One region of the Micromonospora sp. NPDC050784 genome, then DNA from elsewhere that is predicted to be linked to it. Evidence: riboswitches for the same ligand, from Rfam matches in the RefSeq annotation. Region 1 holds a riboswitch; each other region holds the start of a gene.
The links. Region 1 has a riboswitch for cyclic di-AMP ahead of ACIBD9_RS02650 (coiled-coil domain-containing protein). Riboswitches for the same ligand answer to the same signal wherever they lie in the genome.
Positions count from the first base shown of each region.

Region 2: linked by a shared signal. The riboswitch ahead of ACIBD9_RS10440 (coiled-coil domain-containing protein) and the one ahead of ACIBD9_RS02650 (coiled-coil domain-containing protein) in region 1 are both predicted to bind cyclic di-AMP.
Region 3: linked by a shared signal. The riboswitch ahead of ACIBD9_RS25855 (C39 family peptidase) and the one ahead of ACIBD9_RS02650 (coiled-coil domain-containing protein) in region 1 are both predicted to bind cyclic di-AMP.
Region 4: linked by a shared signal. The riboswitch ahead of ACIBD9_RS31270 (NlpC/P60 family protein) and the one ahead of ACIBD9_RS02650 (coiled-coil domain-containing protein) in region 1 are both predicted to bind cyclic di-AMP.

Region 1 is NZ_JBITGG010000002.1:45,442-50,930, forward strand. Features, by position in the region: gene ACIBD9_RS02630 (hypothetical protein) at 1-509, opposite strand, end outside; gene ACIBD9_RS02635 (heavy-metal-associated domain-containing protein) at 523-732, opposite strand; gene ACIBD9_RS02640 (metal-sensitive transcriptional regulator) at 828-1,124, shown strand; gene ACIBD9_RS02645 (YibE/F family protein) at 1,424-2,794, shown strand; cyclic di-AMP (ydaO/yuaA leader) riboswitch at 2,961-3,091, shown strand; gene ACIBD9_RS02650 (coiled-coil domain-containing protein) at 3,096-4,115, shown strand; gene ACIBD9_RS02655 (carbonic anhydrase) at 4,172-4,909, opposite strand; gene ACIBD9_RS02660 (helix-turn-helix transcriptional regulator) at 5,136-5,471, shown strand.
Region 2 is NZ_JBITGG010000006.1:130,546-136,034, reverse strand. Features, by position in the region: gene ACIBD9_RS10450 (HelD family protein) at 1-1,380, shown strand, start outside; gene ACIBD9_RS10445 (cation diffusion facilitator family transporter) at 1,487-2,404, shown strand; cyclic di-AMP (ydaO/yuaA leader) riboswitch at 2,548-2,679, shown strand; gene ACIBD9_RS10440 (coiled-coil domain-containing protein) at 2,685-3,749, shown strand; gene ACIBD9_RS10435 (hypothetical protein) at 3,891-4,400, shown strand; gene ACIBD9_RS10430 (SRPBCC family protein) at 4,521-4,985, opposite strand; gene ACIBD9_RS10425 (PfkB family carbohydrate kinase) at 5,176-5,489, shown strand, end outside.
Region 3 is NZ_JBITGG010000022.1:10,069-15,557, forward strand. Features, by position in the region: gene ACIBD9_RS25845 (CDP-glycerol glycerophosphotransferase family protein) at 1-216, shown strand, start outside; gene ACIBD9_RS25850 (alpha/beta fold hydrolase) at 223-969, opposite strand; gene ACIBD9_RS25855 (C39 family peptidase) at 1,103-1,945, opposite strand; cyclic di-AMP (ydaO/yuaA leader) riboswitch at 2,179-2,320, opposite strand; gene ACIBD9_RS25860 (hypothetical protein) at 2,605-3,375, opposite strand; gene ACIBD9_RS25865 (hypothetical protein) at 3,507-3,929, opposite strand; gene ACIBD9_RS25870 (acyltransferase family protein) at 4,023-5,258, opposite strand.
Region 4 is NZ_JBITGG010000035.1:4,965-10,453, reverse strand. Features, by position in the region: gene ACIBD9_RS31295 (LD-carboxypeptidase) at 169-1,107, shown strand; gene ACIBD9_RS31290 (DUF6924 domain-containing protein) at 1,130-1,561, shown strand; tRNA gene ACIBD9_RS31285 (tRNA-Gly) at 1,671-1,744, opposite strand; gene ACIBD9_RS31280 (pyridoxamine 5'-phosphate oxidase family protein) at 2,007-2,564, opposite strand; gene dcd (dCTP deaminase) at 2,664-3,242, shown strand; gene ACIBD9_RS31270 (NlpC/P60 family protein) at 3,316-4,356, opposite strand; cyclic di-AMP (ydaO/yuaA leader) riboswitch at 4,370-4,505, opposite strand; gene ACIBD9_RS31265 (N-acetylmuramoyl-L-alanine amidase) at 4,741-5,489, shown strand, end outside.

The DNA.
Region 1 (5,489 bases):
AACGGCCGTTCGGTCAGCTCACCGGGAACGGTCACGTCCACGCCGAGGGTCAGCGGCTCGCCTCCGGTCGGGGTGAAGTCGGCGAACGCCCGCCACTGCCCGGGGCCGGCCAGCGGGGTGTCGACCCGCCAGGTGCCGTCCGGGGCGAGCTCGGGGTGGACGTGGCGGAAGCCGGAGAGGTCCCGCCGGGCGACGATCAGGTGCATCAGCTTGTCGTGCGCCACCTCGTACCGGGTGACCGGGCGGCCGTCCGGGCCGGCGATCCGGAAGGCGAACTCGTCGGCCGGGGAGTCGACCCGTTCGAGGGTGTAGCCCCGGTCGGAGACGAGCAGGCCGCCGGGAAGCCGGGCGGCAGTCTCGTGGTGCTCGCCAGTCGCATGGGCGGCGGCGCCGTCGTGCCGGCCCTCGACCACCGGGGTGCGGTCGACGACCCGGCCGACCCCGTAGGTCGCGCCGAAGACCGCCGCCAGGCCGACGGCGAACCCGGCCAGTCTCGTCACCGTACGCACGCCGGCCCGCCGATCACGCGTCGACGAGGTCGTAGCCGGCCTCGTCGACGGCGGCCCGGACAACCGCGGTGTCCAGCGGCTGGTCGCTGCTGACGGTGACCCGGCCGGCGGCGAGGTCGACCTGGACGTCACGCACGCCCGCGATGGCGCTGACCTCGGCGCTGACCGCGCTGACGCAGTGCCCACAGGTCATGCCCTGCACCTGATACGTCGTGTTGACCATCGGAGCGTCTCCTTTACGGTACGGGTACCCGGTGGGGGTATCTCATCCGGACACGACCGTACCATACCCCCTGGGGGTACGCTATCCTGGTCGACATGACCGCACCCACCCCGATCCGCGGATACACCGCCAGCAAGGACCAGCTGCTCGCGCGGCTCCGCCGCGTTGAGGGGCAGGTCCGGGGCATCGAGAAGATGGTCGACGACGACCGCTACTGCATCGACGTGCTCACCCAGATCTCCGCGATCCAGGCCGCCCTCGACAAGGTGGCCCTGGGGCTGCTCGACGGGCACGCCCGGCACTGCATGCACGAGGGCGCCGCCGAGGGTCGGGCCGACGAGATGGCCACCGAGATGATGGCGGCGGTCGGCCGGCTCATGAAGCGCGGCTGACGGGCCGGGGTCCCCCACGCGGGCGGTTCGGCCGCCCGACACTCCGCCACGACCTGCGACCCTCGGTTGGGCTGGCTAGCATCTCCCACGATGGCCCTCCGTATGCCGCTGCACAGTCGGGCACCGGCGCCGCCGCGATGTGGCGTCGCCCCCGGCCGACCGGGCCGAGCACTGACCGTCCGTGATCAAGTGGTGATCAGGCAGCGATCCGCCGCGCCGTCCGCAGCGTTTCCACCGAAACGGTGAACCGCCCGGCACGCTGACCCGTACCCCGCACCGGATCGTTGGGAGTTCTCGCCTTGGCCGCCGACCACACTCACCCCGCGCCGTCCGCCCCACCACGGGTGCGACGGATCCTCGTCGTGACGGTGGTACCCCTCTTCGTCGCCACCGTGCTCGCCGCGGCGCTGCTCTGGCCGCGCGGCGGGTCACCGCAGACCGATGGTGGTGCGGACGTGCCGCGCTACCCGGGCACGGTCACCCGGGTGGTGAGTGAGCCGTGCCCGCCGGTGCCGTCGGTTCCCGAGGGCACACCGAGGGTCGGCGACGGGCGGTGCGGCACGGTCGACGTCCGGGTGGACGACGGGCCGGCCGCCGGCCAACAGGTACGGACACCGGTGCCCGACGGGCCTGGCGCGCCCCGGGTCGAGGTCGGTGACGAGGTCATCCTGGTCGAGCTGGCCGATCCGACCGATCCCACCACCAGCAACTGGAACATCGCCGAGCACCAACGCGGCACCCCGATGGTGTGGCTGGCGGTGGTCTTCGCGGCCGCGATCGTCGCGTTCGGTCGGTGGCGGGGCCTGGCCGCGCTCGCCGGGCTGGCCGCCAGCTTCGCCATCCTGCTCACCTTCGTGTTGCCGGGCATCGGCGCCGGCAGGTCGCCACTGCTGGTGGCGGTGGTCGGCGCGGCCCTGATCATGTTCGTGGTGCTCTATCTGACGCACGGGGTCACCGCGCAGACCTCGGTCGCGGTGCTCGGCACCCTGGGCAGCCTGGTGCTGACCGGCGTGCTCGCCACCATCGCCACGGCCGCGACCCACCTCACCGGCTTCGGCAGCGAAGACGCCACCACCCTGTCGATGTTCCAGGGCGACGTGGACCTGCACGGTCTACTGCTCGCCGGGATCATCATCGGATCGCTCGGGGTGCTCGACGACGTGACGGTCACCCAGGCGGCCACCGTCACCGAGCTGGCCAACGCCAACCCCGGGCTGACCCGGTTGCAGCTGTACCGGGCGGCCACCCGGGTCGGCCGCGCGCACATCGCCTCCACTGTCAACACCATCGTGCTGGCGTACGCGGGCGCGTCACTGCCCCTGCTGCTCCTGCTCACCGCCGACTCGCGGCCGATCGGGCAGATCCTCACCAGTGAGTTCCTCGCGCAGGAGATCGTCCGCAGCGCGGTCGCCACCCTCGGTCTGATCGCCGCCGTACCGCTGACCACCGGGCTGGCCGCGGTGGTGACCGCCGCCGGGCGCACCGAGGCCACGCCGTCCACCGACGCTCCCGCGCCCCGGCCCCAGCCGGACCGCACCGAGGCACTGGCCGCACTCAGCTCACCGCGGAAGGCCGGCTCCGACGAGCCGGACCGGACGCGGCCCGCACCCCCATCCGAGGCCACCGACCGGTGGCCGGAGTCGAACAGGAGCACGGATACGGCATGGTGACACTCCTCAGCGTGACCAGATCGGGCATCCACCCTGAGAACCGCGTCACTGGTCACTCAACGCTATGGCGAAATGACGCTTTTGGTCGGCATCCAGGCGTAGCTCACCCGGTCGACTCTCGGGTAACCTCGCTGCCGGTTACCGATGAAGGCGCGAAGCGGCGCCTGCGGTGCCACCGCCCAATCGCCAGCCGGCGAGCCGGGGACCCAGGTACCTGGGGTGAATCCGCGTCAGCGGTAGGGGCCACTTCCGCCCCGAACCCGTCAGCTAACCCGGTCGGCGGTCGACGGAAGGGAACATTGTGACGGCACCCCTACGCCGCTGGATGACACCCGTGGTGGCCGTGATCGCCGCACTGACCGTGCTCGCCGGGCCCCTCCCGGCCCACGCCGCCCCGACGACCCCCACACCGTCCGGGCACGAGGAGGACGGCGAACCCAAGTTGCTCAACGACGTCATCGAGCAGGCCAACCGCGACTACTCCGCAGCCAAGTCCAAGCTGGACAAGTCAAAGAAGCGGCAGGGCGAGTTGGCCGCAGAGGTCGACCGGGCCAAGGCCGACCTGGACGCGTTGGCTCCGCAGGTCGGGCAGATCGCCGCCCAGGCGTACCGGACCGGCCGGATCGGCGCGGTCGCGATGCTGCTGGAGAGCGAAGCTCCCGACTCGTTCGTCCGGCGCGCCGGGATGCTCGACGAGATGAACATGGTCAACGAGAAGAAGCTCTCCGAGGTCAACGAGGTGAAGGCCCGCGCCGAGCAGGCGAAGCTGGCCCTCGACACGGAGGTCCGGGAGCAGCAGAAGCAGACCGCCCTGATGGCCAAGCGGAAGAGCGAGGCCGACAAGGCGCTCTCCCTCGTCGGTGGAAAGGGCTTCACCGGCGGCCTGGTGGACGCCACCTCACCGGTCGCGAAGATCGGCCCGGGTCGCACGGCCGACGGTGACTGGAAGCCCCAGTCGTGCAGCGAGAACGACCCCACCACGTCCGGCTGCATCACGCCGCGCACGCTGCACGCGTACAAGGAGGTCAAGCGGGCCGGCTTCAACCGGTTCGTCGGCTGCTACCGCCCCGGCGGGCCGTGGGAGCACCCGAAGGGCCGCGCCTGCGACTGGTCGCTGCAGAAGAGCGGCTTCTCCCCGTGGCACAACGAGGACACTCGGACGTACGGCAACAACGTCGCCGCGTTCCTCATCCGTAACGCCGACCGGCTCGGCATCTACTACGTCATCTGGAACCGGCAGATCTGGTTCCCGGCCACCGGCTGGAGTTCGTACAGCGGGCCGTCGAACCACACCGACCACGTCCACATGTCGCTGCTCTGACCCGCACGATCACCGTTGAGGGCCGTTCCGCGTGACGCGGAGCGGCCCTCGTCGCGTCAGACGGTGGCAGGCGCGGCCGGGTCGGTCGACTCGGACGATCCGGCCGGGGTGTCCAGCGTCGCGAAGCCAGCCGGCACGGCGGCCACCTGACGCACCGCCCCGGCGGCCAGCCGGTAGGACACCCCCACCACCGCGCACCGCCCCCGCGCCACCTCGTCGGCCAGCACGGAAGACTGCCCGAGCAACGTCTCGACGGTCTGTGCGATGTGGATGTCGACGATGCCGTCGATGTCATCCACGCCCTCGGCATCGGCCCGACGCAGGCTGGGCAGCACGGCGTCGACCACGGCGCGCAGATGCCCACTCGGCGCGGTACCGGTGGCGGCGGCCTCCCGGGCCGCCTGCACCGCACCGCACGAGTCGTGACCGAGCACCACCACCAGCGGAGTGCCGAGCACGGTCACCGCGTACTCGACGCTGCCGAGCACCTCGGGGCCGGCGGTGTGCCCGGCCGTGCGGACCACGAACAGGTCGCCGAGCCCGCGGTCGAAGATGATCTCGGCGGCCAGCCGGGAGTCGGAGCAGCCGACGATCACCGCGAACGGGTGTTGCCCGTCGGCCACGGCGGCCCGGTGCTCGGCATCCTGGTTGGGGTGGCGTGGGGCACCCCCGACGAAGCGCCGGTTGCCGGCGATCAGCTCGGCGTACGCCCGGGTCGGCTCGCTGAGGGCGAGCGCCCGGTCGGTGGTCCGCTGCGGACCCGGCTGACCGCCGGAGTTCCCGGTATGACTCATCCCGCACCTCGTCTCGACGCATCTGACCTGGTCAAACCGGCTCTCCGCCGGCCGGGCGGCGGGCGCTGGCTCGCGCTCCACCGTCACACGCACCGTAAGATGCGTCAAGGTATGCGTGATTTAGATTTCATACGTTGACTCCGGCCGCCCCCTGGGCAACCTTCCCCGGGCAGGGCGGACAAGACTCTCGTGAGGGCAGGCGGACATCCGGAAAGGCGGTCACACGATGGCGAGCACCGTGACGGGCGACACCGGCGGCGGACGGAACTGGACGTTCCTCACCAACCACGGGCACGTCCTGCTGGCCATCGCCCGCGATCCGACCGCCCGGCTGCGCGACGTCGCGGCCGAGGTCGGCGTGACCGAACGGGCCGCGCAGGCGATCGTCGCCGACCTGGAGGCGGGCGGCTACCTGCACCGCACCCGGGTCGGGCGACGCAACGAGTACACCCTCAACCCGGCCGGCCGGTTCCGGCACCCCGCCGAGGCCGACCGGCAGGTCGGCGACCTGCTCGCGCTCTTCGCCGACACTCCCACGTCGAAGGCGTCCCCCCGGGCCTGACCCTGGTCACCGGGGGCC
Region 2 (5,489 bases), on a different contig from region 1:
GGCTCGGTGCTGCCGTCGCTCGGTGAGGACACCGCGACCCTGCACTCGCTGGGCACCCTCTTCCCGGGAATGACCGCCACCCGCCCCGACCCGCCCGAGGTGGCGGCGGTGAAGGGCTCGCTGCGGATGCGCCGGGTGCTGGAGCGGGCGGCCCGCGACGCGGTGCCGGGCGGCCCGGGTGAGCTACGGCTGCTCTACCGGGGCACCCTGCTGCGGCTGGACCGGGCCGCGCTGGATCGGATCCGGGACCGCGCGCTGCAACGCGGCGCGCGGCGCAACGAGGTGCGCCGGGCCGGTTTCGACGGGGTGTTCGCCGCGCTCTGGGCGCAGGCCCGCGAGCTGAGCAGCGGTCGACTGCCGGAGCAGCCGGCCTTCGAGGCGGAGATCGCCGAGCGGCCGGAGTTCCGGGAGTTCCTCAAGGCGTGGTGGCCTCGGCTGCACCCCCGGCACGTGCTCGGTTGGCTGGCGCAGCCGGACCGGCTGCGCCGGTACGCCGGGGGAATCCTCTCCTCGGCGGAGATCCGGCTGCTCGACGCCGCGTACCGGAACCTGGACTCGGCCGGGCTGACCATCGCCGACGTGGCGCTGCTGGACGAGTTGGACGCGCTGCTCGGCAAGCCCGCGCAGCCGGCCAAGGCGCGACGCGACCCGTTCCAGCTCGCCGGTGGCGTCCGCGAGCTGAGCACCCTCGGCGAGCGGCAGCGGGCCGCCCGCGCGGCGGCCCGCGAGCGCCCGGAGGACTACCGGGAGTACGCGCACGTGGTGGTGGACGAGGCGCAGGACGTCTCGCCGATGCAGTGGCGGATGATCGGTCGCCGCGGCCGGCTGGCCTCCTGGACCGTGGTGGGCGACCCCGCGCAGACCGCGTGGACCGGCGATCCGGAGGAGCTGACCCGAGCCCGCGACCAGGCGCTGGGCCGGCGCAAGCGGCACGACTTCACGCTCACCACGAACTACCGCAACTCGGCGGAGGTCTTCGCGGTGGCGGCGGCGGAGATCCGTCGGCTCTACCCGGACCTGCCGCTGCCGACCGCCGTCCGCTCCACCGGGGTCGAGCCGGTCGAGCTGGTGGTGCCCGCGACGGGGTTGGAGACCGCGACCGTGGAGGCCGCCGCCGGCCTGCTGGCCGAGGTGGAGGGCACGGTCGGGGTGATCACGCCGGTCCCCCGCCGGGACGAGGTCGCCGGTTGGCTCGGCGCGCTCGGCGCGCCGAGGTTGCAGGTGGTGACCAGCCTGGAGGCCAAGGGCATGGAGTACGACGGGGTGGTGCTGGTCGCCCCGAGCGAGATCCGGGCGGATCCGGGCGCCGGGGTACGCACCCTGTACGTGGCGCTCTCCCGGGCCACCCAGCGGCTCACCACGATCGACCCGACCGGCTGACCTGCGCGGACCGCCGCCGGCGGAAGGCGCTGCCCGTACACTTGCATACATAGCGATGTGAGCATACATTTGACCGGGTCCCGACCAGCGGCGGAAGGTGGTTCTCGTGGGCGCAGGTCATGACCACCACCATGGGTCCGTCGCCAATGCCGCACACCAGCACCGGGGTCGCCTCTGGGCGGCATTCGGTCTGCTCGCCACCCTGATGGTGGTCGAGGCGGTGGCCGCCCTGCACACCGGCTCGCTCGCCCTGCTCTCCGACGCCGGGCACATGTTCACCGACGTGCTCGGCATCGGGATGGCGCTCGCCGCGATCACGGCGACCCGCCGGGCCACCGGCGACCCGCAGCGCACCTTCGGCCTCTACCGGCTCGAGGTGCTCGCCGCGCTGGCCAACGCCGTCCTGCTCTCCGGCGTCGCGATCTACGTCGTGATCGAGGCGATCCGCCGGTTCGGCGACCCGCACCAGGTCATCGCCGGTCCGATGCTCGCGGTGGCCGTGCTCGGCCTGCTCGCGAACATCGCCGCCTTCGCCCTGCTGCGCGCCGGGGCCCGGGAGAGCATCAACATCCAGGGCGCCTACCTGGAGGTGCTCGGCGACCTGCTCGGCTCGCTCGGCGTCATCGGTGCGGCGCTGCTCATCAGCGTCACCGACTGGTGGTGGGCGGACCCCCTGGTCGCGGTCGCCATCGGCGTGTTCATCCTGCCGCGCACCTGGAGGCTGGCCCGCGCCGCCATCCGCATCCTGGTGCAGGCCGCCCCGGAGCACCTCCAGGTGACCGCCGTGCACGACCGACTGGCCGCGGTCCCCGGTGTCGTCGAGGTGCACGACCTGCACGTCTGGACGCTCACCTCGGGCATGGAGGTGGCCTCCGCGCACCTGACCATGGCACCCGGCGCGGAGGTGGGCGCCGTGCTCACCGCGGCGCGTACGGCCCTGCACGACGACTTCCGCATCGAGCACGCGACGTTGCAGATCGAGCCCGGCGCCGCCTCCGGAGCGTGTGGCTCCATCGAGTGGTGACGGGCCTTTTCGGAGCATTGCTCGACTTTGTGGTAATTTTCCGTGCTGACGCACGCACCGTCCGTCACAATGGCTGCAGCCGCCCCACCGGCACCGGTAGGCTCGGTCCCGGCCTCCACCAGGCGGCGCCCTCCCGGCGCCGGTGGTGGTCGCCGCCTAATCGCCCAGCTGGGCGAACCGGGGAACCATGTTTCTGGGGTGCATCCGCGTCAGCGGTAGGGATCTTCCGTCCCGAACCCGTCAGCTAACCCGGTCGGCGGCTGACGGAAGGACATGCGCAGTGGCACCAGCACGACCACCCGCCGCCCGACTGGCGGCCCTGATCGTCGCGATGTTCGCCCTCGGCGTCGCGCTTCCGGCCGGCACCGCCTCGGCCGCTCCCCCGACCGGCCTGCGGGCCGCCGCACCCGACTCCGACGAGGAGGGCGGCACCCCGACGTTGCGCGCCCAACTCGAGGCGGCCAGCAAGGGCTACCTGGACGCGAAGCGCGCCCTGGACACCTCCGTACAACGGCAACGGCAGCTCGCCACCCAGCTGAAGACCATCGAGGTCGAGATCGACCAGCGCAGCGGCAAGGTCGGCGAGATTGCCGAAGTGGCGTACCGCACCGGCCGGCTCGGCGCGATGTCGGCGCTGCTCAACAGCAACACTCCCGAAGGCTTCATGGACCGGGCCGCCGCGCTCGACGCGGTGGCCGCCAACGAGGACAGGGTGCTGCGCGACCTGCTGAAGAGCAAGGACCAGGCCAACCGCACCCGGGTCGCCCTGGACGGCGAGATCAACGAACAACGCAAGCAGGTCGCGGTGATGGCCAAGCGCAAGGAACAGGCCGAACGGGCCCTGACCGTGGCCACCGCGCCCAAGCCGCAGACCACCGCCGACACCGGCTCCAACCGGGGCACCTCCAGCGCCAACGCGACAGCCGCGCCGCGCAACTCCGACGGCTCCTGGCCCTCCGAGTCGTGCAGCGTCAACGACCCCACGCCGGCCAGCGGCTGCATCACCCCACGTACCCTGCACGCCCTCAACCAGGCCAAGGCCGCGGGCTTCACCCGGTACGTCTCGTGCCACCGCCCCAGCGGCTCCGGTGAACACCCGAAGGGCCGGGCCTGCGATTTCGCGGCACAGAAGGGCGGCTTCGGTGGAGCCGCCACCGGTGGCGACAAGACCTACGGCAACAACCTGGCCGCGTACTTCATCCGCAACGCGGACCGGCTCGCCGTGCTCTACGTGATTTGGTACAAGCAGATCTGGCTGCCCAGCAGCGGGTGGAAGTCGTACAGCGGGGCGCACGGCACCCCGTCGACCGACCACACCAACCACGTACACCTGTCGGTCTACTGACCCACGGTCGTGATGCCTGTGAGTCATCGTGATGACTCACAGGCATCACGTGCGTCCGGGGCCGGGCTACGTCGCCGGGCGTACCCCTGATGTCGTCGCTCGTCGGACGACCCGGCCGGCGTCGGCGGGCAGCATCGCGGTATGCCTCGGATCCGACCCACTACCCGCAAGGCCCTGCTCGCCCTGCACCTCGTCACCTCGCTCGGCTGGCTCGGCACCGATCTGGTGCTGCTCACCCTCGGCATCGCGGTGCAGCGGGGCGCCGACCCGGCGGTGGTCTATCCGGTCACGGCCCTGGTCGGCACGGTGCTGTTCGCGCCGCTGAGCGTCCTGGTCTGGCTGATCGGAGTCGCCAGCTCGCTGCTCACCCCGTGGGGCCTGCTGCGCCACCGCTGGGTGATGGTCAAGCTCGTGCTCACCACGGTGATGGTCGGGCTGGTGCTGTTCCTGCTCCTGCCGAACCTGCGCCACGCCGGGGCGGTCGGCGCGGCCCTGCCCGCACGCGATCGCGCCGACCTCGTCATCGCGCCGGCGGTGTCGACCAGCCTGATGATCATCGCGACGGTGCTGTCCACCTACAAGCCGTGGGGCCGACGCCCCGCCGCCCGAACCACCCGCACGAACCGTGATCGCGCTGCAACCACGACCTAGGTGCCCGCCCTGCCCCGCGATCTTGCATTTGCTGTGCCGACATTTGGGGCATCTCACTGATACCGACAACCGAAACTGCAAGATCGGCGCGGTGGGGCCGCACGCCCTCGGGGCGGCGGGTCAGGTGGGCGGGGGGTTGCTGGTGCGGTCTAGGGCCGCGCCCAGCCGGGTGGCGAGGGCGAGGTGAGCGGCTCGGGCCTGGCGGAACGCGTAGCGGAACAGCGGCGTCGGCGCGGTCAGGGTGATCTCGACGTCGATGCGGACTAGGCCGTCCGCCTCGGCGCGCAGTCGGGTGTGGTTGCGCACGGTGGTGGCTGGCCACTGGCGGGCCACCATGACGATCTCGTCGGCCTCGCTGATCAGCACGTCCGCGTGGTAGGTCGTCCGGAAGCGTAGCGGGCCGGCCGCCAACCGGTCGTTGATCGTGTAGCTGGCCTGGGCGCCGGGCCGGGGCGGCACCCGGCGGACCCGGACGATCAGTGGGTGCAGCTCACCCTGCCGGGTCAGGTCGCTGAGCAGAGCCGCCGCCTCGGCGGGTGAGCACCGGGCCTGGACGGTGTAGCTGAAGGTATCGCTGCTGAGCACACCGTCTCCCGCCGTCGTTGGTCGCCCGATCGTCCCGTACCGATGTCTGGCTGGCAACGCCCGACGGCCCCCAGCGCCGCGCCCGGACCGGGTCGATGGCACGACCTGCCACTACCTGCGCCATTAAGGTCGGTTAGTACAAAATCTTCCGAAGGTGCCGGAGGGCGGCCAGCATGAACGGCGACGACCGATGAGTGGGCACGTGATGGTCTTCGCGCCCACTCCACAGCTGACGGTGACCGTGGAGCAGCCCAACGACCACCCTGAGCTGCACCTGCACCCCGGCGGGCAGGGCGTCTGGCAGGCCCGGATGGTGATCTCCCTCGGTGTCGACGTGGTGCTCTGCGCCGCCCTCGGCGGTGAGATCGGCCAGGTGCTGGAGCCGCTGCTGGTCAGCGAGGGCGTCGACCTCAAGGTGGTGGTCCGTGACTCCGGCAGCGGCGGGTACGTGCACGATCGCCGGGAGGGCTCCCGGCAGGAGATCGCCGACGTGCCCGGGCAGCC
Region 3 (5,489 bases), on a different contig from region 1:
GCCGGGTCGGGTTACGTGCTGCGCCGGGACATGTCCAACGTGGACGAGGTGCTGACCGCGCTGCTGGACACCGACCCGCTGGCCGAGGCCCGCTGGGCCACCCGCCGCCGCTACCTGGGTGACTTCCCGGCCGAGTCGTACGCCGAGGCGTTCCTGACCGCCGCCCGCCGGGAGCTGGCACCGGCCGAGACCCTGACCGCGTCCACACCGGCGTAGCCCCGCTCAGCGGTACGGGTCGAGCAGCGCCAACACCGCCGCCGGGTCCTCCACGTGCGCGTTGTGCCCGAGACCGGGCAGCGTGGCCACCGGCACCCCGTACTCCTTGAGCTGTTCGTCGGTGACCATCGGGTCGTTCTCGCCGCGCGCCAGCACCACCGGAACGTCGGTCGCCGCCAGCAGCGCGGCCAGGTCGGGCTCGCCGACGGCGAAGGCGGCCGGGTCCATGGCGAGGCGCCACCGGCCGTCGACCTGACGCAGCCCGGCGTCCACCACCGGGTGGTCCGGCGGGACCAGGCCGACCAGTCCGGCGACGCGCAGGTAGCGGCGTGCCGCCTCGGTGCGGCTGGCGAACCAGCTCACCGGGCGGGCGGCGACCTCGGCGGCGCGGGTCAGCTCCGCGGGTGACCAGAGCGCCTTGATGCCCAGCCCGACCACCGCGTCCACAGGCGTCCCGGCGTCGCGGGCGGCCAGCGCCAGGCCAACCACCCCACCCAGTGAGTGCCCGAGCACGACCAACCGGTCGTCGGGGGCGAGGGCCTGCGCGATCCGCTGGGCGAAACCCGCGAAGGAGTACGACGGCAGCGGCGGCGCCCAGCCGTGGCCGGCGAGGTCCGGTGCCAGCCACCGCCCGGGCCAATGCTGCTCAAGGTACGGCGCCCAGGGCAACCACACGTCCCCGGTCGCCCCCATGCCGTGCAGCAGCAGCAGGACCGGCCTACGGCCGGCGTGACCACCCGATGTCTCCACCACGGCCGCAGTCTCCCACGGTTCACGGCCCGGTACGAGAGCCGTCGATGACGGCGTACGACGGACCGCGCGGACAAACGCCGCGGGCGCCGGCCCCTTGTGGGAGACGGCGCCCGCGGCGGTCAGGGTGCCCGGGTCAGGCGGAGTAGCCCCGGCTGGTGATCCAGTTGGCCAGGTCGATGGTGGTGATCCAGTACGACGGGTCGGCCGGGTTCGCCGAGTCGGCGATCCGTACGGTACGACCGTTGTCCTTGTAGCCCACGACGGCGATGTAGTGCCCGCCGCCGTAGGAGTGCCAGCCGCCGTCGGTGTCGGTGGCGTCCCCGACGACGTTGGCCACCACACCCCGGCCGTCGGTGATGGCGTTCACCACGTCGGCCTGGAGGCGGTCCATCTGCGCCGGGCTGGGCGCGCCGGGGAACATCCGGGTCCGGTACGGGGAGCCCTTCACCTCGGCGTTGAGCACCCGGGTGGTGTCCTCGGCCGAGTTCGTGCCCATCTCGGTGGTGCCCAGCTCGGCGCCGAGCTCCTCCTGGGTGCGGTCGATGCCGGCGGCGCTGAGCGCGTTCCGGGTGGCCGCCGGGCCGCAGTTGTAGTAGGTGTTCTGCGCCTCGTAGTCGTAGTCGAGCACCTTGGTCGCCGGGGGCTTCGGGCGCTCCGGCTTCCGGGTCAGGTCCGGGTTGCTGCTGGCCTTGGCGGCGGGGGCGCTGGTGGCCGGGGCGGCCGTGGTCGGCGCGGCGCTGGCCGAGGGGGACGCGTCCCGAGCCTCGCCGCGGGAGGCGGCGACGTCGCTGCGCATCTCGGCGACAGTGGTCGCGGTGCGCTGGCCGGCCGGGGCGTCGTCGGCAGTGGTGAGCAGGGCGCCGGTGGTGGTGGCGATCGCGAGGGCCGCGGCGGAGGCGGCGACGATCTGGTACGGACGCTCGGTGGCGAGGCGGCGGAGCTGACGCTGCAGGGTGTGCTTCACGGGGTCCTCCACGGATCGGGGGGAGAGCGGCACACCGGGGCCGGACCGGTATCCGGGCAGGCGCCAACGCACGGACCGTGGTCCGCGGATGGTGAACCGCTCAGGGGAACGCCCGGCGTGGCCGGGCGGGGAAGGCGATGACCCGGGGGGTCAGCTCACCGTCACTGGACGAGTGAGCGGGGGCACCGCCGCGCCGTGGAGGCGAGGGAACAACCGAGGGGTGGAAAGGTGCTGCACGAGGATGGGACTCCTTCCGACACCGCCTACCGGGTTAGCTGACGGATTCGGGCGGGAAGATCGCCCTACCGCGGGCCGTGGCTCGCGGATTCACCCCGGACTTACTGATGGGTCCCCGGTTCGTTGATCACGATTGAGCGGGTCGATGCGGCGTCGCGTCTTGCGATCGGTTACCGCACCGGACGGGACGACACTACTGGTCGCTCCACGCCCTGCCAAGCCAGGTTCACCTGCGTAAACCCCAATTGGCGCGACAATTTCTGCGCGTATTGCCGATGATGTGACTCGATGGGACAACCGGTTACGGCGACGCCTGCGGGCGACAACCGGACAGGCCGCGAAGAACGCGGCCATAATCGCGGGAACAATGCCGTCGATCGCGCCGACCGTCCGATTTCGCTATTGCGTGACCGGCCTCACATCACGGATCGGGCTCAACCCGCCCGGGCCGGGCGCCACCGTGCCACGACGGCGGGACGCATCGCCCCGGCCACCGTCCGGCGAGCGGGCACCGGGGTCGGGCGCAGCCGGGCTGCCGCCGTGTACGCCTCCTCGGCGAGGGTACGAGCCGACTCGGCGGCCAACTCCGCGTCGCGCCAGGCGGCCCGCTCACGGTCGGCGGCCACCCGGTAGTCGGCCAGCCGCGCATCCCGGACCACCCGGCTGACCAGCACCTCCTGCTCGACCGGGTGCCGCCGGGGATCCCAGCCACGCCGGTGCCCGAACACGTCGCCGAGCTGCGCCATGCTCAGGTCGCCCCGCCAGTACGCCGCCATCGCCGCGCGGTGCAGATAGCGTTCCCGGGCGGCGTACTCGGCGGGGGTGTGCGGGGTCTGCGGGGTGGGCAGCGCCCCGGCGCCCGCGAAACGACGCGCGACGGTGTCCGCCTCGTCGTACCCGATCCAGGCCCGCTCCAGCTGATCCTGAGCGGCCAGCCAGGCGGCACGTCGCCGCCGGGCGGTGGTGGCCGCGCCGGCCGCGGCGACGGCCACCTCCTCGGCGTAGCGGCGACTGTCGACGGCCTCGGCGGCGGCCAACTCCCGGGCGGTGGGCGCGGCCGGGGGCGGATCGTCCGTGGGCCGGTCCTGTTCCGGGCGGGCGGCCAGCACGGTGAGCAGGCCCAGGGTCAGCAGGAACAGCGTCGACCAGATGGCGGCGGCCCGCGGCACCTCGGTCACGAACTGGTAGAAGACGACGGTCTCCATGGTCGGCACCTCGGGGAGAGAGCAGTGCGATGGGAGCCGCGCCGGCAGCGGGCCACGGTGGGCCACGGGCCGGCGGGGTGGGAAGCGGGTGGGTCGACAGGGCGCGGAGACGGGACGGTCGTCCCGGTGGCTCAGCGCCCGGGTGGGGCCCGGGAGGCCCGACCGCTCGCACCGTCGACGAGGGGCAGCCGGTCAGACCCGGCCACGCGGACCGGCAGCGGGCCGGCCGTGACGGTGCCCTGATCGCCGGGGAGCGCCACCGGCGTGTCGACCGACCAGGCCGGCACCGACTCCTCGGCGGCCTCCGGCGGTATCGCCGCAGCCGGGCGCGCCGCACCGTGCGCCCCGGCGTGCCGATAGGAGGCGGCTGGCGGCACGGCAGCGACGGAGGCCGGCACCGCGCTCGGCGTTGGCACCGGGCTGGGCGTCGACGCGGCGGCCGTGGCCGGGCCTGCGCCGAGCGCCAGGGCCGCGACGACGGCGAGGCTGGTCAGCACCCGCGTCGCCCAGCGCGCCACCCACCACAGCGGACAGGTGAACGCAACCGGAAGCACGTCCCCACGCTACCGTCGCGCCGACCCGGGCGCACCGACCACGGGCGTGTCGGAGCACGCCGCGCCGCCCCCGTCTGACCAGGGTGGACGCTGTCAGCGCCTGTCGACGTACGTTGATCGACCGCCGGCCTGACCGACCTCCTCGGCGGCCCCGCGGGCCTCGGCTCGGGTGCTGCTCGCGGGGTCTCGGGCGGCGTCGTCGCCGACGGTGCGCTGTCGGGGGACGGGTGCCGGACGGGCCGCACGGCGCGGCGCGAGCCGGCGCATCATCGGGGTCTCGACGAAGCGGTGCAGCAGCCCCGCGAGGATCAGGTTCGTCACCAGGAAGCCGAGCACCACGGCCGGGCCGCGCCAGCCCGCGAAGCCGATCCCCCAGGTTCCGCTCCAGCGCAACACGCTCGTCATCACCAGCACGTGCACCAGATAGAAGGCGAACGAGACCTCACCGAGCCAGACCAGCGGCCGGGACCGCCACGGCGAGCGCCGACCCCGCACGTCCGCGTCCGCGGCGGCGGCGATCACCAACAGGTACGCGACCGCGAGCAGCGTGGTCCACAGCTCGGCGCGGATCCACTGCGCGGCCGCCACCCAGGTGACCAGGAAGATCCCGCTGGCCACGGTCAGACCGGGGCCGCGCCAGAGCCCCCGGCGCATCAACTCGGCCGCCACCGCGCCCAACCAGAACTCCAGCGACCGTACCGGCGGGAAGATCTGGGTGAACCACCACCGACTCACCTCCGGCACCAACTCCTGCGCCGGCCAGAGCGCGAGGATCAGCAGCGGCAGCGCGACGATCAGCGTCCAGAGCACCTTCGGCCGGGCCCGGCGCAGCAGCGGCAGGGCCAGCGGCAGACAGAGGTAGAAGAAGAACTCGCAGGAGAGCGACCAGCTGACGGTGTTGATGCTGTAGAACCAGCCCGGCCGGGGGTCCCACGCCTGCAACAGCAGCAGGTTCTCCAGCGCCGCCGCCGGTAGGACCGGGTCGGCGAACCACGCCGCGACCGCCAGCGTCGCCGCCCACAGCACCAGGTGGTTGGGGTAGATCTTGGCGATCCGTCGCCGCCAAAAAGTACGCCGGGAGTCGCCCGGACGGGCCGACCAGACCAGCACGAAACCGCTGAGGATGAAGAAGAACTGCACCCCGGAGAGGCCCAGGGTGAACAGCGCGTCGACCACGGCCTTGTAGTCCGGCTCGGCGATGATCCGCATGGTGCCGGCGTGAAAGCCGAAGACCAGCAGGGCGGCGATCCACCGCAGCCCGGTCAGCGAGGGCAGCCGGGCCGGTGCGGGTGCGGGCCGGGCGGCCGACACCGCGGCGACGCTCGTCATGCCGGGATCCCGACGCTCGGCAGGGTCACCAGCACGGTCGTATCCTCCTCGGCGCGGCGTCGGACGGCGCGACGGCGACGCCCGCGACGACCCGGCAGGGCCGCACCGAGGCACCCTACCGGGTCACTCCCGGGTGAACCGGACGCGTCCCACCCGCCCCACGAGCCCGCGTTCCCCGGACCGGGGAACCACCCGCCGGTCGGCGTTAACCTTCTGCTGGGCGGGAGTTCA
Region 4 (5,489 bases), on a different contig from region 1:
CTGGAACCTGCCCCGAAATGAGATGCGTACGGGCTGGCGCACCTGTTGGATCTCGACATGGAGCATGAGCTTGTTCGTCCTCGCAAGGCGCGCCCGGGAGACCGCCTCGCGGTTGTCTCGCCGTCCTTCGCCGCGGCCGGTGCCTACCCCGGGATCCACGAGCAGGCCATGCGACGGCTTGCCGACCTGACCGGCCTCGTCCCGGTCGAATACCCCACCACCCGCCAGGTGGGTGCGAGCGCGGCAGCACGGGCCGCGGACATCAACGCCGCCTTCGCGGATCCCCAGGTACGCGGCATACTCGCCGTCGTCGGAGGCGAGGACCAGATCACGGTCATCCCCCACCTGGACGCCGACCTTGCCCGAGCCGATCCGAAGCCGTTCCTCGGCACCAGCGACAACACCAACCTGCACCACTGGCTGTGGGGTCTTGGCATCGCCAGCTTCTACGGCGGGTCCTCCCAGGTGCACCTTGGCCCCGGGCCCGCCGTTGACGACATCCACGCCCGGTCGCTGCGAGCGGCGCTACTCACCGGGGAGCGCCTGGAGATCACCGATCCGGGTGAGTCCGAGGATGTCGGGATCGACTGGGCAGACCCGCAGGCGTTGAAGTCCTTCGGAGAGCGCGAGCCGACGGAGCCATGGAGCTGGTACGGGCCGCCCCGCACAGTCACCGGCCCCGCCTGGGGTGGCTGCCTGGAGGTCATCCAGTGGATCCTGACGGCGGGACGCTTCCCGTTCCCCCCGGAGGTGCTGCGGGGTGGTGTGCTGCTCATCGAGACGTCCGAGGAGCTTCTCCCCGCGCGCGAGGTCGGCTGGATCGTCCGATCACTGGGTGAACGTGGTCTCCTCAGCGCCGTCGACGCGGTCCTGGTCGCCCGTCCGCCGGTCTCCGACCACACCCGCCGACCCGCGGCGGCGGATCGGGCACGGCTACGCGAGCAGCAACGCGACACGGTCGTCGACATGGTGACCCGCTACAACCCGGAGGCAGTGGTCTGCGTCGGCGTCCCGTTCGGCCACACCAGACCGCAGTGGATCCTTCCCCACGGCGGCCCGGTCACCGTCGACGGCGTGGAACGCCGAATCTTCGCCGACTATCGATAGAGCATCGCGAGGTGGAGGATCTTTGTCGTGCCCCCCGCTGCCGCAGCCCGACGACCTCGCATCGCTCGTGGTCCGGACCGACTTCACCGACGACAGCGCCTGGGAGGCCGTCAAAGAAGAGTTTCGCCGGTGGGAGTCCTACTACAGCGCGACCTTCGTCGACGACGTCACCTACCGCAAGGCGACCGTCGAGCAGTTGATCAACGCGAACGCCCCCGTCAGTGATGCGGACTGGCTCCCCTACCTGTTCGTTGCCGACGCGACCACGATGACCGACGTCGAACGTCCGCTACTCGCCGTCGACCTGAGCCGTGAGCCCGGTCGCACCTTCCGCGTGCCGCCCCGCTGGTACGCGGACGTCTCGGCCAACCTCACCATCGCCAACATGGACTTCGCCGAGTTCGCCGACGCGGCCGACGAGTCCGGAACGTACCGAGGTTTCGAGGGGGCCTGACAACCTGGCGCAGCAGCGGCTGGTGGCACGGCGCGCGGCGGTTGATCCTTTGACCGTGAAAGATCGAAGGCCCTGACCGGGACTCATGTCCTGGCCAGGGCCTTCGTATTGGAGCGGGTGACGGGAATCGAACCCGCACTGTCAGCTTGGGAAGCTGATGTTCTGCCATTGAACTACACCCGCAAGCGGCACCACTGTACCCGAGTCGCCGGGCCTCTGCACCCAGGTACCCCCGCCGGCCGCAGGTGTCCGCGTACCGCTCCGGCCGAGTCGGCCCGGGTTGATCCACTCGGCTTCCTGGAAGTCGGGGCATCCGAGGCGCCGGGACCCCGCGACATCACTGAAACCGAGTTGATCACCGCGGCCGGCGGGCCGTGAGCTGAGGCGTACGGCCGGTGCCGGCCCCGTCACGACGGGGCCGGCACCGATGATCTTCCGGTCGTGGTCAGGCCGCCGTGCACTGGACGTCACGGCTGAGGCGGGTCGGGCGCGCCTGCGGGACGGCGAGGGGCACGGCCCCCGCCGGCGGGGCGTTTGGGTCGAGCCAGACCCGGACGGCCGGCCGACCCGGCGCGAGGCCCGGAATGCCCGCGATGTGCTGCTCGCGGCGGGTGAGCATGGCCACGTCGACGGTGAACTCGAAGAGCCGCCAGTCGACCTGCGGCTCGGCCCGGGCGCTCTGCGCCAACTGCGCCACCCGGACCGGATCGGTCACCGGACGGGCGCGCCCCGCCACGTACGCCTCGTCGTCGCTCTCCTCGGCGGGGAACGAGTGCAGCGCGTAACGGCCGTCACGTTCGAGGTCGCGGCGCTTGGGCGAGTCGATGATGAAGCAGAACAGCCCCTCGGCGCTGATGACCGGGGAGACCGGATGGACGCGGGGCCCGCCGTCGGCACGGACCGTGGCCAGATAGCCGAAGCCCGGCCCGTACTGCTGGAGGAGAACGCGGATCCCGTCGGCGAGTCGGGGCTCGTCGGCGGCGAATTCGGACCAGGAAGCCATGTGGGCATTCTATCGAACAAATGTACGAGCAGCGACCTCGACGCGCTGGTCACCGGCACCGAATCCGGCCACTTTTGGCAGCGCGGCTATGGTGGTCCGATGCTGCTCTCCGACCGCGACCTGGTCTCCGAGATCAAGGCCGGCACGCTGGGCCTGGAGCCGTTCGAGCCCACCCTGGTCCAACCGTCCAGCATCGACGTCCGACTCGACCGGCTGTTCCGGGTCTTCAACAACCACCTCTACACCCACATCGACCCCGCCATGCAGCAGGACGACCTGACGTCGGTGGTCGAGGTCCCCGACGGCGAGCCGTTCGTGCTGCACCCGGGGGAGTTCGTGCTCGCCTCGACGCTGGAGGTCATCTCGCTGGGCGACCAGCTCGCTGGCCGCCTGGAGGGCAAGAGCTCCCTGGGCCGGCTCGGGCTGCTCACGCACTCCACCGCCGGTTTCATCGACCCGGGCTTCTCCGGTCATGTGACGCTGGAACTCTCGAACGTGGCGAACCTGCCGATCACCCTGTGGCCGGGCATGAAGATCGGGCAGCTCTGCATCTTCCGGCTCTCGTCGCCGGCCGAGCACCCGTACGGCTCGGTGGTCTACGGCTCGCGCTACCAGGGCCAGCGGGGGCCGACGCCCAGCCGCGCCTGGCAGCACTGGCGCACCTGGCCCACCCGCTGAGGCCGATCCGCTAGAACCAGGACGACGAGGGCCCGCCGCGACGAATCGCGACGGGCCCTCCGGTCACCCGGGGTCAGCCTGGGCGGCCGTAGCTGTGGATCGGGCCGTCGTCGACCTTCTTCATCTTGACCGGTTGACCGGCCTGCGAGGCGTGCACCACCCAGCCGTCGCCGACGTACATGCCGACGTGGTGGATGTCGCTGTAGTAGAAGACCAGGTCGCCGGGGCGCAGGTCGCCCCTGCTGACGTTCTTCGTGACGCGGCTCTGCGCGGCGGCGTTGTGCGGCAGCGACACGCCGGCCTTCGCCCAGGCGGCCAGCATGAGCCCGGAGCAGTCGTACGAGTTCGGACCCTCGGCACCCCAGACGTAGGGCTTGCCGATCTGCGCGCATGCGAACTTGACCGCGGTGCCCGCGGCGCCACCGGGGTAGCTGCCCGGGCAGGGCGCCGGGCGCAGCGGACCGCCGCCGCCGTTGCCGTACACCTTGAGGCGCAGCTTCTGCAGGCGGTCGATCTCCTCGTTGATCTGCTTCTTCTTCGCCGCCAGCTGAGCTTCGGTGCGGGTCAGCTGGGCCACCATCTCGTCCAGCGGCGCCTTCTGCGCGGCCAGCTGGTCGCGCAGGTCGGCCACCTGGCGTACGTCCTTCTGCTGGTTGTGCGCGAAGCGGTCGAGCATCTCCAGCTGGCCGACCACCTCGCTGGGCGACCGGCTGCCCAGCACCGCGTTGACGGTCGAGACGTTCTCGCCCTTGTAGGCGCGTACGGCCAGGGCGCTTACCTTGTCCATCGCGGCGTCGACCTGGCGCTCCAACGGAGTGATCCGGGCGGCGAGCGCGTCGGCCTGCTTGCGCTTCGCAGCGAGGTCGGTGCGGGTGGCGTTGTGCCGTTCGATGATCGGTTCGAGTTTGTTCCAGTCGGCGTCGATCTGGCGCTCGATCTCGGCGACGGACGGGTCGGCGTGGGCCGCCGTGGCACTGCCGGTCAGGACGACGGCGATGCCGGCCAGCGCGGCGAGTGCGGTGGTGAAGCGGGACCAGCGTGGGCGCGGCACGATCGACGCCGGGCCGGCTGATGCCGACCGCTCGGACGACGGCCGCGGGGCATGGAGTGCCACCGGGGTTCCGTACTCCTTCTTCCTGACCGCCTACCGGGTTAGCTGACGGGTTCGGGCGGGAAGTCGGCGCCCTACCGCAGTGGTTGCGGATTCACCCCGAGGGACCTGGGTCCCCGGTTCGCTCGGAAACGACTCGGCGGTGTCGGTCCGTTACCGCCCGGGCTGGGCGGAGCTGCTGTCGGGCCGACGAATGACCAGAGTAGAGACGCTTGTTACCGATCCGCAACCCGTGCGGCCGTGACACTCCGTACCGATTGGACGAGGCCACTGACCGTGTGTGAAGAATTCTTTCCGCGCGCTTCGATAGATGGAAAGGTATTGACGTGACCTCCCGGGCGGCGCGATGGTGACCTGACCTCACTCCGAGAGAATCTAGGGGGTTCGATGCACCATCCAACCCTGTCGACCGGCTGGCGCGCACTGCTCGCCGCCACCGTGGTCGCCGCCGCGACCACGGTGCCAATCTCCGTCGGCCCGGCCGCCGCCGCACCCACCACCAACCGCCAGCAGCAGTACGCCGCCGCGGCCACCGAGTACGGCGTACCGACCGTGGTGCTGCTCGGCGTCTCCTACCTGGAGTCGCGCTGGGACACCAACGCCGGCACACCGAGCACCAGTGGCGGCTACGGCCCGATGCACCTGACCGACGCTCGGCACGTGGCCGCTCTCCCCGGGGGCGGTCACCACGACGCCGGTGCCGAGGACCCACGCGGCGACGACTCCCGTCCCGCCCGGGTGCCCGCGCCCCGGCCGGTCGAGGCCCCCGCGCCGTCCACCGCCGCGTTGCAGACCGTGGACGCCGCCGCCTCGCTGACCGGCGCCACCCCTGAGGCACTGCGCACCGACGCGGGCCTCAACATCCGGGGTGGGGCCGCGCTGCTGGGCGCGTACCAGAAAGATCTGGGCGCGCCGGTGGGCGCGGACACCGACCCGGCGGCCTGGTACGGCGCGGTGGCACGCTACTCGGGCGCGGACAGCGCCGACGCCGCGGCGGCCTTCGCCGACGAGGTCTTCACCACCGTCGGCGCGGGCGCGTCGCGGGTGACCGACGACGGCCAGCGGGTCACCCTGCCGGCCAGCGCGGTGCGGCCCGAGCGTTCCTGGTTGGACCGGCTGGGCCTGCGCCGGCTGGC